One region of the Streptomyces sp. NPDC051214 genome, then DNA from elsewhere that is predicted to be linked to it. Evidence: riboswitches for the same ligand, from Rfam matches in the RefSeq annotation. Region 1 holds a riboswitch; each other region holds the start of a gene.
What was found. Region 1 has a riboswitch for thiamine pyrophosphate ahead of thiC (phosphomethylpyrimidine synthase ThiC). Riboswitches for the same ligand answer to the same signal wherever they lie in the genome.
Positions count from the first base shown of each region.

Region 1 (3,106 bases):
GCCGGTGCGCACGGAGAGTGGAACGAGGAGGTGGTTCGTGCCAGGGAAGCCTGGGGCGAAGCACTGATGGAGCGCGGCGTCCTGCCGTTCCTGCGGGAGGCGCTCGCGGACCCGGGGGCGGCGCACGCGGCGCGTACACCGTCGTCGGACCCGGGCAGCCGCATGCCTCAACTCGGCTACAACAGGCCGGGGTTCAGCAGCCCGGAGGGCGGCCCGGCGGCGGGACCGCGCCCGAGCTTCTCCAGCCCGGACTTCTCGAGCCCGGACTTCGGCGGCCCCGACCACAAGCCGGAGTAGGACGCGACAAGCCGGAGTAGGACGCGACGCTGCTTCGGGCGGGCGCGATGCCCGCCCGAAGCGCGACGCGCACCCTGCCTCAGTCGGCGATGGGCAGGTAGACGCGGTTTCCTGCTGCCGCGAACTCCTTGGACTTCTGGTCCATGCCCGCCGCGATCTCGTCCTGCGTGCCGCCGTGCTCACGCCGGATGTCATGCGAGATCTTCATGCTGCAGAACTTCGGCCCGCACATCGAGCAGAAGTGGGCCGTCTTCGCGGGCTCCGCCGGCAGTGTCTCGTCGTGGAACTCCCTTGCCGTGACCGGGTCGAGGGCCAGGTTGAACTGGTCCTCCCAGCGGAACTCGAAGCGGGCGTCCGAGAGCGCGTCGTCCCAGTCCTGCGCGCCAGGGTGCCCCTTGGCGAGGTCTGCCGCGTGGGCCGCGATCTTGTACGTGATGACGCCGGTCTTCACGTCGTCCCGGTTGGGCAGGCCCAGGTGCTCCTTGGGCGTGACGTAGCAGAGCATCGCCGTGCCCCACCAGCCGATCATCGCGGCGCCGATGCCGGAGGTGATGTGGTCGTACGCGGGCGCGATGTCGGTGGTCAGCGGGCCGAGCGTGTAGAACGGCGCCTCCTCGCAGATCTCCTGCTGAAGGTCGATGTTCTCCTTGATCTTGTGCATCGGGACGTGTCCCGGGCCCTCGATCATGGTCTGTACGTGATGACGCTTGGCGATCGTGTTGAGTTCCCCGAGGGTGCGCAACTCGGCGAACTGCGCCTCGTCGTTGGCGTCCGCGATCGAACCGGGCCGCAGCCCGTCGCCGAGGGAGTACGTCACGTCGTACGAGGCGAGGATCTCGCAGAGCTCCTCGAAGTTCTCGTAGAGGAAGCTCTCCTTGTGGTGCGCGAGGCACCAGGCCGCCATGATCGAGCCGCCGCGCGAGACGATGCCGGTCTTGCGGTTGGCGGTCAGCGGGACGTACGGGAGGCGCACGCCCGCGTGCACCGTCATGTAGTCCACGCCCTGCTCGGCCTGCTCGATGACCGTGTCCTTGTAGATCTCCCAGGTCAGCGCCTCGGCCTGGCCGTCGACCTTCTCCAGGGCCTGGTAGAGCGGCACGGTGCCGATGGGCACGGGGGAGTTGCGCAGGACCCATTCGCGGGTGGTGTGGATGTTGCGCCCGGTGGAAAGGTCCATGACCGTGTCGGCGCCCCACTTGGTCGCCCACGTCATCTTGTCCACCTCCTCCTCGATGGAGGAGGTGACCGCGGAGTTGCCGATGTTGGCGTTCACCTTCACCAGGAACTTCTTGCCGATGATCATCGGCTCGATCTCCGGGTGGTTGACGTTGGCGGGGATCACCGCGCGGCCCGCGGCGACCTCCGCGCGCACGACCTCGGGATCGAGGTTCTCGCGGATCCCGATGAACTCCATCTCGGGCGTGATCTCGCCACGGCGGGCGTACGCGAGCTGCGTCACCGCCTGCCCCGCGCGCCCCCTGCGCGGCTGGCGCGGGCGGCCCGGGAAGACCGCGTCGAGGTTCTTCAGGCCGCCGCGGGGCGAGGTGTGCTTGATGCCGTCGTCCTCGGGACGGGGCGGGCGGCCGGTGTACTCCTCGGTGTCGCCGCGGGCGATGATCCAGTTCTCCCGGAGGGGCGCGAGGCCCCTGCGGACGTCGGTGTCGACGGATTCGTCGGTGTACGGCCCCGAAGTGTCGTACAGGGTCACGGCCTTGCCGTTGGTGAGGTGCACCTGGCGGACCGGCACCCGCAGATCGGGGCGCGAGCCCTCGACATACGCCTTGTGCCAGCCGATGGACTTCCCGGCCTCGTCGCCCTGGTTCTGCGTCGAGGCAGGCGTGCGTGCGTCCGATGTGGTCATGAGACCTACTCCCTACGCCGGCATTACCCGGTAACAGGTTCGGCGGTCGACGCAGCGAATCCCGTACTTCGTGCACTTCCTGTGCCGATTCGTACGGGGGTCAGCGCCCTCTCAGCCCGGTGCTCCGAGCTCCCGCGATTGCAAAGGTGGCTCCACGCTAGCGTCATGTCGGGCGCGCTGAACAGAGGGCCCCGTCCGTTCTTGCGATGATCGGGCAGTGACCACCACACAGCCGCCGTCCCAGCCGCCCGTCCCGAACCGTCCCCCGGACCCGCACGGGCACTCCCACAGCCATGGTCCGGCCGCGCCGGTTTCGAAGCATCTGCGCAAGGTCATCGCCGCCGTGCTGATTCCTTTCGCCACGGCAGTGCTCGTGGGCCTCGTGGTGCTGTGGCCCGGTGGCGCGCCGGGCCATGAGCGCACCGGAGTCGGCTTCGACCGGCAGACGCAGTCGGCCGACGTGACGAAGGTGCAGGAGCTGCCCTGCAAGGACGTGAACGCCTCGCAGACCCCTCCCAACGGCGACACCTCCACCGCCGAGGGGCAGTCCGCGGAGTCCCGCGCGAAGGGCGTCTGCAAGAAGGCGACGATCGAGGTGACCAGCGGCAAGGACAAGGGCCGCACCTTCACCGAGATCGTCCAGCCGGACTCACCACGGCAGTTGCGCGAGGGCCAGCAGGTGGTGGTCGCCTACGAGCCCACGGCCCCCGAGGCGTTGCAGTACTCGGTCACCGACGTGAACCGGAAGTTCCCCATGGCGCTGCTCGCCGGGATCTTCGCGCTCGTCGTCGTGGCGGTGGGACGGCTGCGCGGTGTCATGGCCCTGGTCGCGCTGGCGTTGAGCTTCCTGGTCCTGACGTTCTTCATCCTGCCCGCGATCCTGCAGGGCTCGAACCCGCTGGTCGTGGCGGTGATCGGGGCCAGCGCCATCATGCTGATCGCGCTCTA
Region 1 covers NZ_JBFBAT010000017.1:84,626-87,731, forward strand. Annotated here, with positions in the region: gene AB0M70_RS35485 (hypothetical protein) at 1-297, shown strand, start outside; gene thiC (phosphomethylpyrimidine synthase ThiC) at 377-2,158, opposite strand; TPP riboswitch at 2,151-2,304, opposite strand; gene AB0M70_RS35495 (YibE/F family protein) at 2,376-3,106, shown strand, end outside.

Region 2 (3,106 bases), on a different contig from region 1:
GGGCGTCTTCGCGGCGTTCTACGTCCCGTTCCTCGCGACGTTCGTGGCGATGATGCTCACCGCCGACGACGGCGCGATGCGGGTGCTCACGTTCCTGCTCCTGACCGTGGTCAGCGACACCGGGGCGTACGCGATCGGCTGGCGCTTCGGCAAGCACAAGCTCGCCCCGCGCATCAGCCCCGGCAAGACCCGCGAGGGCCTGGTCGGAGCGGTGACGTTCGCGATGGCGGGGGGCGCGCTGTGCATGGAGTTCCTGATCGACGGCGGCACGTGGTGGCAGGGCCTGCTCATCGGCCTCGCGGTCGCCGCGAGCGCGACGCTCGGGGACCTCGGCGAGTCGATGATCAAGCGTGACCTCGGCATCAAGGACATGGGCACGCTGCTGCCGGGCCACGGCGGCATCATGGACCGCCTCGACTCCCTGCTGCCGACGGCACCGGTGGTCTGGCTGCTCCTCGTGATCTTCGTAGGATCCGGCTGACCTGCGTCTTCGCACACCAGGGGCTCGTCGTCCACAGGGCGGCGGGCCCCTTGCCGTATGTCTGCGACACTGGGTGGACCATGCCTGTACCCGGAGAACTCACCTTTGTCGCGCCCCGTGGAGCCAAGAAGCCGCCGCGGCATCTCGCTGACCTCACGCCCGCCGAGCGCAAGGAAGCCGTTGCCGCTGTCGGCGAGAAACCGTTTCGCGCCAAGCAGCTCTCGCAGCACTACTTCGCGCGGTACGCGCACGACCCGGAGCAGTGGACCGACATTCCCGCCGGTTCGCGCACGAAGCTCCAAGAGGCGCTGCTTCCCGAGCTGATGTCCGTGGTGCGGCACATCAGCTGCGACGACGACACCACCCGCAAGACGCTGTGGCGGCTGTTCGACGGCACGCTCGTCGAGTCCGTGCTCATGCGCTACCCGGACCGCGTGACGATGTGCATCTCGTCGCAGGCCGGGTGCGGGATGAACTGTCCGTTCTGCGCCACGGGGCAGGCCGGGCTCGACCGGAACCTGTCCACCGCCGAGATCGTGCATCAGATCGTCGACGGGATGCGTGCGCTGCGGGACGGGGAGATCCCGGGTGGGCCCGCGCGGCTCTCCAACATCGTTTTTATGGGCATGGGTGAGCCTCTCGCCAACTACAACCGCGTCACCGGGGCCATTCGCAGGCTCACCGACCCCGAGCCGGACGGCGTCGGCCTTTCGCAGCGTGGCATCACCGTGTCGACCGTGGGGCTCGTGCCCGCCATCCACCGGTTCGCCGACGAGGGCTTCAAGTGCCGGCTCGCCATCTCGCTGCACGCGCCCGACGACGAGCTCCGCGACACCCTCGTACCCGTCAACACGCGGTGGAACGTGCGCGAGGTGCTCGAGGCGGGCTGGGAGTACGCCGCCAAGTCCGGGCGCCGCCTCTCCATCGAGTACGCGCTGATCCGGGACATCAACGACCACGCCTGGCGCGGTGACCGGCTCGGGCGGCTGCTCAAGAACAAGCCCGTCCACGTGAACCTGATCCCGCTGAACCCGACGCCGGGCTCGAAGTGGACGGCATCGCGGCCGGAGGACGAGAAGGCCTTCGTGAACGCCATCGCCGCTCATGGGGTACCTGTCACGGTTCGTGACACCCGTGGCCAGGAGATCGACGGGGCGTGCGGTCAGCTCGCCGCTTCCGAGCGTTAGTCTGGCCGGAACACAACTGAACGCAACTTCATAGCCGGAACACATCTTCATATTCCGACAGGGGAGCGCCACAGCGCTGAGAGTGCGGCAGCCAAGGACAGGTTGGCCGCAGACCCTCTGAACCTTGCCCGGGTCATTCCGGGTAGGAAGTTCGGACACCACTCAAGCTGTTGCGCCCTGCCCGCGGACCCTCCGGTCCGCGGGCAGGGCCGCGTCTCTTCCTGGTCACTCCAGGAGGAATGAACTCAGTGAGCACCACCAAGAAGGTCACGGTCACCGCGGTCGCGGCGGCCATCGGACTTGTCGCGCTCTCCGCGTGCGGCTCGTCCGACAGCGGCGACAAGGCCGCCGACTCCAAGCGCGTCACGCTGGTCAGCCATGACTCCTTCAGTGTCTCCAAGGACGTGCTGAAGGCGTTCGAGAAGAGCTCCGGCTACAAGGTCGACGTCCTCAAGGACGGGGACGCGGGCGCCGCCGTGAACAAGGCGATCCTGACGAAGGACAACCCGCAGGGAGACGTCTTCTTCGGCGTCGACAACACCCTGCTCTCACGCGCGCTCGACAACGGCCTCTTCCAGTCGTACGAGGCCAAGGGCTCGGAGAAGGTCGAGTCGGAGTTCCGGGTCGACGGGGACAAGCACCGGGTCACGCCCGTCGACAGCGGCGACATCTGCGTCAACTACGACAAGAAGTACTTCGCCGACAAGAAGCTGGCGCCGCCGAAGTCCCTCGGGGATCTGACCAAGCCCGCCTACAAGAATCTGCTGGTGACGGAGAACGCCGCCACCTCTTCTCCCGGTCTCGGTTTCCTGCTCGGCTCGGCCGCCGAGTACGGGGACGGGGGCTGGCAGGGCTACTGGAAGAAGCTCAAGGCCAACGGCGTCAAGGTCGTCGACGGCTGGGAGCAGGCCTACGACGAGGAGTTCTCCGGGTCCGCCGGCGGCAAGAAGGCCAAGGGCGACCGGCCGCTCGTCGTCTCGTACGCCTCCTCGCCGCCCGTCGAGGTGCTCTACGCCAAGCCGCAGCCCAAGGAGGCGCCGACCGGCGTCGCGAAGGGCACCTGCTTCCGGCAGGTCGAGTACGCGGGTCTGCTCGCCAACGCCAAGAACGAGAAGGGCGGCAAGGCGCTCCTCGACTTCCTGATCGGCGAGAAGTTCCAGGGCGACATGCCGCTGAACATGTTCGTGAACCCGGTGCGGGAGAACGTCGAGCTGCCCGAGCTGTTCGTCAAGCACGGGGTGAAGATCGACGACCCGCAGACCATGGATCCGAAGAAGATCGCCGACAACCGTGAGCAGTGGGTCAAGTCGTGGACCTCGCTCGTACTGAAGTAAAGAAGTCACGCCAGTCCCGTACGGGGCTGGCGCGAGGGAGTGCGGCGCGGCTCGGCCTGATGGCCGTGCCCGTCGCCTTCTTCGCGGTCTTCTTCGCCTATCCG
Region 2 covers NZ_JBFBAT010000011.1:214,577-217,682, forward strand. Annotated here, with positions in the region: gene AB0M70_RS28575 (phosphatidate cytidylyltransferase) at 1-481, shown strand, start outside; gene rlmN (23S rRNA (adenine(2503)-C(2))-methyltransferase RlmN) at 562-1,668, shown strand; TPP riboswitch at 1,718-1,835, shown strand; gene AB0M70_RS28585 (thiamine ABC transporter substrate-binding protein) at 1,908-3,002, shown strand; gene AB0M70_RS28590 (iron ABC transporter permease) at 2,978-3,106, shown strand, end outside.
Region 2: it holds a riboswitch for thiamine pyrophosphate, as region 1 does, so the genes downstream of both, AB0M70_RS28585 (thiamine ABC transporter substrate-binding protein) here and thiC (phosphomethylpyrimidine synthase ThiC) in region 1, are expected to answer to the same signal.

Region 3 (3,106 bases), on a different contig from region 1:
CCGTACGCGCCGTTGGCGGAGAACGCCTTCAGATCGGCTTGGATCCCGGCGCCGCCGGAGGGGTCGCTGGCGGCGATGGTGAGAGCGATGGGCGGGCTGGTCATGCGGGGACCTCCGGTCGCAGGATGCGGATGAGGGAACGGGCTGCGGTTTCCGGGTCGGGCTGTCCGCAGACGGCGCTGACGACAGCGATCCCGGCCGCCCCACTTGCCCTGATCGCGGCGGCCTCGGATACGCCGATCCCGCCGATGGCCACGCACGGCAGCGGGCTCTGGCGGACGATCCGGGCCAGACCGTCCAGACCCAGCGGTGTATCGGCGTCCGGCTTGGTGGACTGCTCGAAGACCGGACCGACACCGAGGTGGTCGACGGCATCCGGTACGTGCGCCAGCTGCTCGGGACGGCTGACGGACAGGCCGACGTAGGCATGGGGACCGAGCTGTCGCCGGGCGATGGTGGGGGAGACGTCCCGCTGCCCCAGGTGGACGCCGTCCGCGGCCAACCAGACCGCGACATCCAGGCGATCATTGACGATCAACGGGACGCCGGTGCCGACGAGTTCGGCCTGGATCGCCCGGCCGAGCGCGAACAGCGTGCGGGCATCCGCATCCGGATCGCGCAACTGCACAGCAGTGACCCCACCCCTGACGGCGGCTGCCACGGTGGCCGCAACACCACGGTCACGGCAGAGCCGGGTGTCGGTGACGAGGTAGAGGGACAGGTCAAGTGGGGGTCGCATGGGTTGCTCCTTGGGGTCTCCCGGCCGGGAAGGCCGTGGGAAACGCATCGGGAGGTGCAGGGAAGAGGAGGGTTCTGACGTGCAGAAACGTTGGGATGCTGACGACGGTGGGGTCCGTGTCGGCGAGGGCTGGCCGACTTGGTGCCGGGGATCGCCCTCAGGTCGGGCGGGCGCTGTCCAGCGGCTGGCGGCCAGGCCGACCGCTCACCGCGGAAGCCCGCAACACCCGCAACCTCAACGCAGGTTGAGAGCCTCGGCGAGCTGATCCGGGCTGAGCTCGTACAGCGCGTCGATCAGTGCGACCGCGAACGTGCCGGGTCCCGCCGAGCGGCTGGCGGCGATTTCCCCGGCCACGGTGAGCAGGCCCGTCGCGGCGGTGGCGGCCAGCAGCGCGTCGTCGGTGACGGCTGTGCAGGCGGCCACCAAGGCGCCCAGTGAGCAGCCGGTCCCCGTCACCAGGGGCAGCAGCGGGTCCCCATTGGCCACCCGCACCACGCGCGTCCCGTCGGTGAGGACGTCCTCCGGACCGCTCACGGCGACCGTGCAGCCGTAGCGCCGGGCCAGCGCGCCGGCCGCGGCCAGCGCTGCCACGGGGGCGTCCGTGCTGTCCACGCCGCGCCCGCCCGTGCCGCCGCCGTCCAGTGCCAGGATCTCGGAAGGATTGCCGCGAATCACCGCTGGAGGTGCGCTCTCCAGGAGTTCGTGGGCGAGCTCGGTGCGCCAGGGCAGCGGACCGACTGCCACCGGGTCGAGCACCCACGGGCGCCCGGCCGCGGCCGCTTCCTTGACCGCGACGCGCATGGCCTGCGCCGTCACGGACGTCACCGTCCCCAGGTTGACCAGGACACCCCCGGCCACACGTGCCAGTGCTCCGGCCTCCTCCGCGCTGTGCACCATCGCGGGGGCGGCTCCCGCCGCGAGCAGCACGTTCGCGGTGAACTGCGACACCACGACGTTGGTCAGGCAGTGGACAAGAGGTGCGGAGGCCCGCACGGACGTGATCACGTCCGCCACGGCAGCACGGGAGACGGCAGGGCCGTCTTGGGCAGGTACGGAGGCAGCATCCATCGTCAACACTCTTCCTACGCCGGCATTACCCGGTCCAGGTTCATGCGGTCGGCGGAAAGGGGATCAAGTCCCGTCCGCCCTCTCAGCCCGGCTACTCCCGAGCTCCCGCGGTGGTCACTAGGCAATGTACCTCCCTTGGGAACGTGAGTTCACCCTCGGGACACCTCAGGGCGCGACACAGGTCAGTCAGAGGAATTCAACTGGGGATTTATCTGGCCAATAGGGGCTAGTGCCGATGCAACCGCGCTGACCTGCGTGGTCGGGCCTGCCGGTCCGGTGGTCGGGGTGGTGCCGGGGGGGCGTGGTCGGTGTCTACCACCACCGCGGCCGCCGCCGCGGCCGCCTTCAAAGCGCATCACGTCGCTGCTCATCGGTCGTCGGGCCCAGGGGCGTGGCTGACACTTGCTCATCTTCTGCGCGGTGGCGTGCAGTTCACGGCCATGACCGACCATCGAGAGGTGCCGGATGGATACGGGGTGATTCGCGTCGGGGTGCAGGCTGCGGGCCGGTCGGCCCACACCTCTTGCGAGGTGAATGGCGTTCACCTACATTGGTGAACGCCATTCACCTCCGAGGGGGTCCTGCTGTGCCCGCTGAATCGCATCCGTCGACGGCTCCGGCCGCGGACCGGGCGGTCATGGCCGTGCTGGCGGCCGGTGGCATCGTCACCACGCTGGTGCAGACCGCGGTCGTGCCGCTGCTGCCGCAGCTGCCCCGGCTGACCGGTGCGGCCCCGGTCGATGTCGGGTGGGTGGTCACGATCACGCTGCTGACCGGTGCGGTCGCCACGCCGCTGCTGGGGCGGGCCGGGGACATGTACGGCAAGCGGCGGATGCTGCTGCTCGCACTGGGGGCGCTCGCCGCCGGATCGCTGGTGTGTGCGTTCGCCTCCACGCTTCCGTGGCTGCTGGCGGGGCGGGCGCTGCAGGGTGTGGGTGCGGCGGTGGTGCCGCTGGCGATCAGTTTCCTGCGGGATGTGCTGCCGCCGCAGCGGACGGGTTCGGCGGTGGCGCTGATGAGTTCGACGGTGGGCATCGGTGCGGCGCTCGGGCTGCCGCTGGCCGCGCTGCTGGTGCAGTACGCGGACTGGCATGCGATGTTCTGGGCCGTGACCGTGCTCACGACGGGAGTGCTCGCCCTGGCCTGGCGGCTGCTGCGGGAGGAGCCGGTCCGGTCGCCGGGGCGTTTCGACCTGCCGGGGGCGTTCGGGCTGAGTACGGGTCTTGTGCTCTTGTTGCTGGCGCTGTCCAAGGCGGGGGAGTGGGGCTGGGGCAGTGGGCGGACGCTGGGCCTGGCGGG
Region 3 covers NZ_JBFBAT010000012.1:59,649-62,754, forward strand. Annotated here, with positions in the region: gene thiD (bifunctional hydroxymethylpyrimidine kinase/phosphomethylpyrimidine kinase) at 1-104, opposite strand, end outside; gene thiE (thiamine phosphate synthase) at 101-739, opposite strand; gene thiM (hydroxyethylthiazole kinase) at 974-1,753, opposite strand; TPP riboswitch at 1,801-1,926, opposite strand; gene AB0M70_RS29295 (MFS transporter) at 2,445-3,106, shown strand, end outside.
Region 3: it holds a riboswitch for thiamine pyrophosphate, as region 1 does, so the genes downstream of both, thiM (hydroxyethylthiazole kinase) here and thiC (phosphomethylpyrimidine synthase ThiC) in region 1, are expected to answer to the same signal.

Region 4 (3,106 bases), on a different contig from region 1:
GGTCTCCGTCAGCGGCAGCTCCGTGATGCCGGGCACGAGCTCGTGGGCGTCCCGAAGCAGCTCGTACACGCCGCCGGCTGTGACCGTCGTGTCCCAGCCGAGCTCCTCGCTGGTCGCGCCGACGACGAGCTCGCCGTTCTCGCGCGGCACCAGGTAGACGTGGCTGCCGCGCACCACGGCGCGCACGGTGCGGCTCAGGAACGGCGCGAGACGCTGCGGCACCGTGAGCCGCAGCACCTGGCCCTTCACGGGGCGCACGGGCGGCAGGACGCCCTCCGGGACCCCGGCGAGGCGCCCGCTGAGGCTGCCCGCGGCGAGCACGGTCTGGCCGGCCTCCAGGGCGGTGCCGTCGGCGAGGACGACTCCGGTGGCCCGGTCACCCGTCACCGAGAGGCGCTCCGCCCACGCGTGGTGGAAGACCACGCCGGCCCGCTCACAGGCCACCAGGAGCGCCGCGGCGAGCCTGCGCGGGTCGACCTGGTGATCGCCGTCGACCCGGAGGCCGCCCCGGACGCCCGGCGCGAGCATCGGTTCGAGGCGGCGGCACTCGCGGCCGCTCAGCCACTCCGAGGCGAGCCCCGACTGCTGCTGCAGGGTGTGCAGCTCCCGCAGGTGGGCCCGGTCGTCGGAGTCAAGGGCGACGGCGAGCGTGCCGCACGCGCGGTAGCCGAGATCACGGCCGCTCGCCTCCGCCAGCTCCGCCGCGAAGTCGGGATAGCGCCGCGCGGAGGCCAGATTCAGGCCGAGCAGCGTCTGCTCCCCGTAGTGCAGCTCGGTGACGGCGGCCAGCATGCCCGCGGCGACCTGCGCCGCGCCGCCGCCGGGCTCGGGGTCCACGACCGCGACGGTCAGGCCGCGCTGCGCCGCCCGCCAAGCCGTGACCAGGCCGATGATGCCGCCCCCGACGACCAGGACGTCGGTCGTGTGCGTCGTACGGGGTGGTGTTCGTGGATGCATGGGTGTCCAGCCCCTCCCTTCGCCGGCATGACCCGGATCAGGTTCGTACGGTCGGAGGCCGTCCAGCCTCCCTCTCAGCCCGGTACGTCCGGGCTCCCGCGAGTGCTCTGCACGGCAACCCTAGCCCTTGGTGCCCCGGGCCAGGTAGGGCAGCTCCGCGGTCACGGGCAGTGACGGTGTGTCAGAGATCTCGCCGTCGCGCCCTGAGGCACGCCTCGTCCGCCGTCCTAGAGTGATCGGGTGAGTGAGCATCGGAGGCAGGAAGAGCGCCGGGTCGTCGTCGTGGGCGCGGGGATGGCCGGGGTGCAGACCGCCGTGGCCCTGCGCGAGCAGGGGTTCGCCGGCGCGGTCACCCTGATCGGCGCGGAGCCCCACCAGCCGTACGACAGACCGCCGTTGTCCAAGGCCGTGCTCCTCGGCAAGGCGGAGGGCTCCGCCTTCGACGTCGACTTCGAGGCGCTCGGCATCGAGCTGAGCCTGGGCCACGAGGTCACGGGGGTCCGCCCGGCCGACCACGAACTGGACACCGCGTCGGGGCCGGTGCCGTATGACGCACTGGTCATCGCCACCGGGGCCGAACCGATCACGCTCCCAGGGGTCTCCGGAGTCCGCGGCGTCCATCTGCTGCGCACGCTCGACGACGCCGAGCGGCTGCGCCCCGTGCTCGCCGAGCAGCACCGCATCGTGGTCGTCGGCGCGGGCTGGATCGGCGCCGAGTTCGCGACCGCGGCACGCGAGGCGGGCTGCCCGGTCACCGTCGTCGAGGCCGCGGAGCGTCCGCTCGCCGGGGCGCTGCCCGCGGAGGTCGCCGCCCCGATGACGGCCTGGTACGCCGACTCCGGAGCCGAACTGCGCACCCACGCGCGCGTGGACCGCGTCGAGCCCGGCAGCGTCCACCTGGCCGACGGCACCCGGCTGCCCGCGGACGCGGTCGTCGTCGGCATCGGCGCACGCCCCGCCACGGGATGGCTCGCGGACTCCGGCATCACCCTGGGCGCCCACCGGGAGATCCTCGCCGACGACCACCTGAGGACGTCGGAACCCGATGTGTACGCGGTCGGCGACTGCTCCTCCTTCCCCTCGGGGCGGTACGGCGAGCGTCTTCTCGTCCACCACTGGGACAACGCGCTCCAGGGCCCCCGCACGGTGGCGGCGAACATCATCGGCGAGACCCCTTCGGCGTACGACCCCGTCCCGTACTTCTGGTCGGAGCAGTTCGGCCGCTTCGTCCAGTACGCGGGCCATCACGCGTCCGCCGACGAGCTGGTGTGGCGCGGCGACCCTTCGGGCGCGGCCTGGAGCGTGTGCTGGCTGCGGCAGGGGGCTCTGGTGGCCCTTCTCGCGGTGGGCCGCCCCAGGGACCTGGCGCAGGGCCGCAAGCTGATCGAGGCGGGCGCCAGGATCTCCGCCGAGCTGGCCTCGGACCCCGCGGTTCCGCTGAAGAAGGCCCTGCTGGCGTAGCGGTGCCGCCGTCACCGGGGGCCTCTGACCGGCCGCTGTCGGTGCCCGGCGATACCCTTGTTCCCGTGACCGAGATTGACGCAAAGACTGATGCTCTCGTCCCCGAGTGGCTCCACCTTCCCGACATCGCAGAAATGCTCGACGTCGAGGTGACGCGTGTGCGCCAGCTGGTCAAGGAGGGCCAGCTGATCGCCGTACGCCGTGGTGAGAACCGCGCGCTTCAGGTGCCGGCCGCCTTCATCGACGGCGACAAGGTCGTCAAGGGCCTGACCGGCACCCTGACGCTCCTGAAGGACGACGGCTTCTCCGACGAAGAGATGCTGGAGTGGCTCTTCACTCCCGACCCGACCCTGCCCGGCACCCCCGCGCAGGCCCTGAGCGAGAATCGCGGCACGGAGGTGAAGCGCCGCGCCCAGGCGCTCGCCGTCTGACCGATACGGAAAACCGTTGCGTACGGGCCGTGGGTCCCCCGGGGACACGCGGCCCGTAGGCCACCGACGACCGGGGGGACCTTTCCATGGCCGCCAAGCCTGCCCGCGAGCAGCTCGCCGACGCACGCCTCTACCTGTGTGTGGACGCCCGCAAGCGCCAGGGAGACCTCCCCGAGTTCCTCGACGCCGTCCTCGCCGGCGGCGTCGACATCGTGCAGCTGCGCGACAAGGGCATGGAGGCGGCCGAGGAGCTCGAC
Region 4 covers NZ_JBFBAT010000009.1:208,394-211,499, reverse strand. Annotated here, with positions in the region: gene thiO (glycine oxidase ThiO) at 1-957, opposite strand, end outside; TPP riboswitch at 955-1,067, opposite strand; gene AB0M70_RS24600 (FAD-dependent oxidoreductase) at 1,252-2,418, shown strand; gene AB0M70_RS24595 (Rv2175c family DNA-binding protein) at 2,484-2,849, shown strand; gene thiE (thiamine phosphate synthase) at 2,936-3,106, shown strand, end outside.
Region 4: it holds a riboswitch for thiamine pyrophosphate, as region 1 does, so the genes downstream of both, thiO (glycine oxidase ThiO) here and thiC (phosphomethylpyrimidine synthase ThiC) in region 1, are expected to answer to the same signal.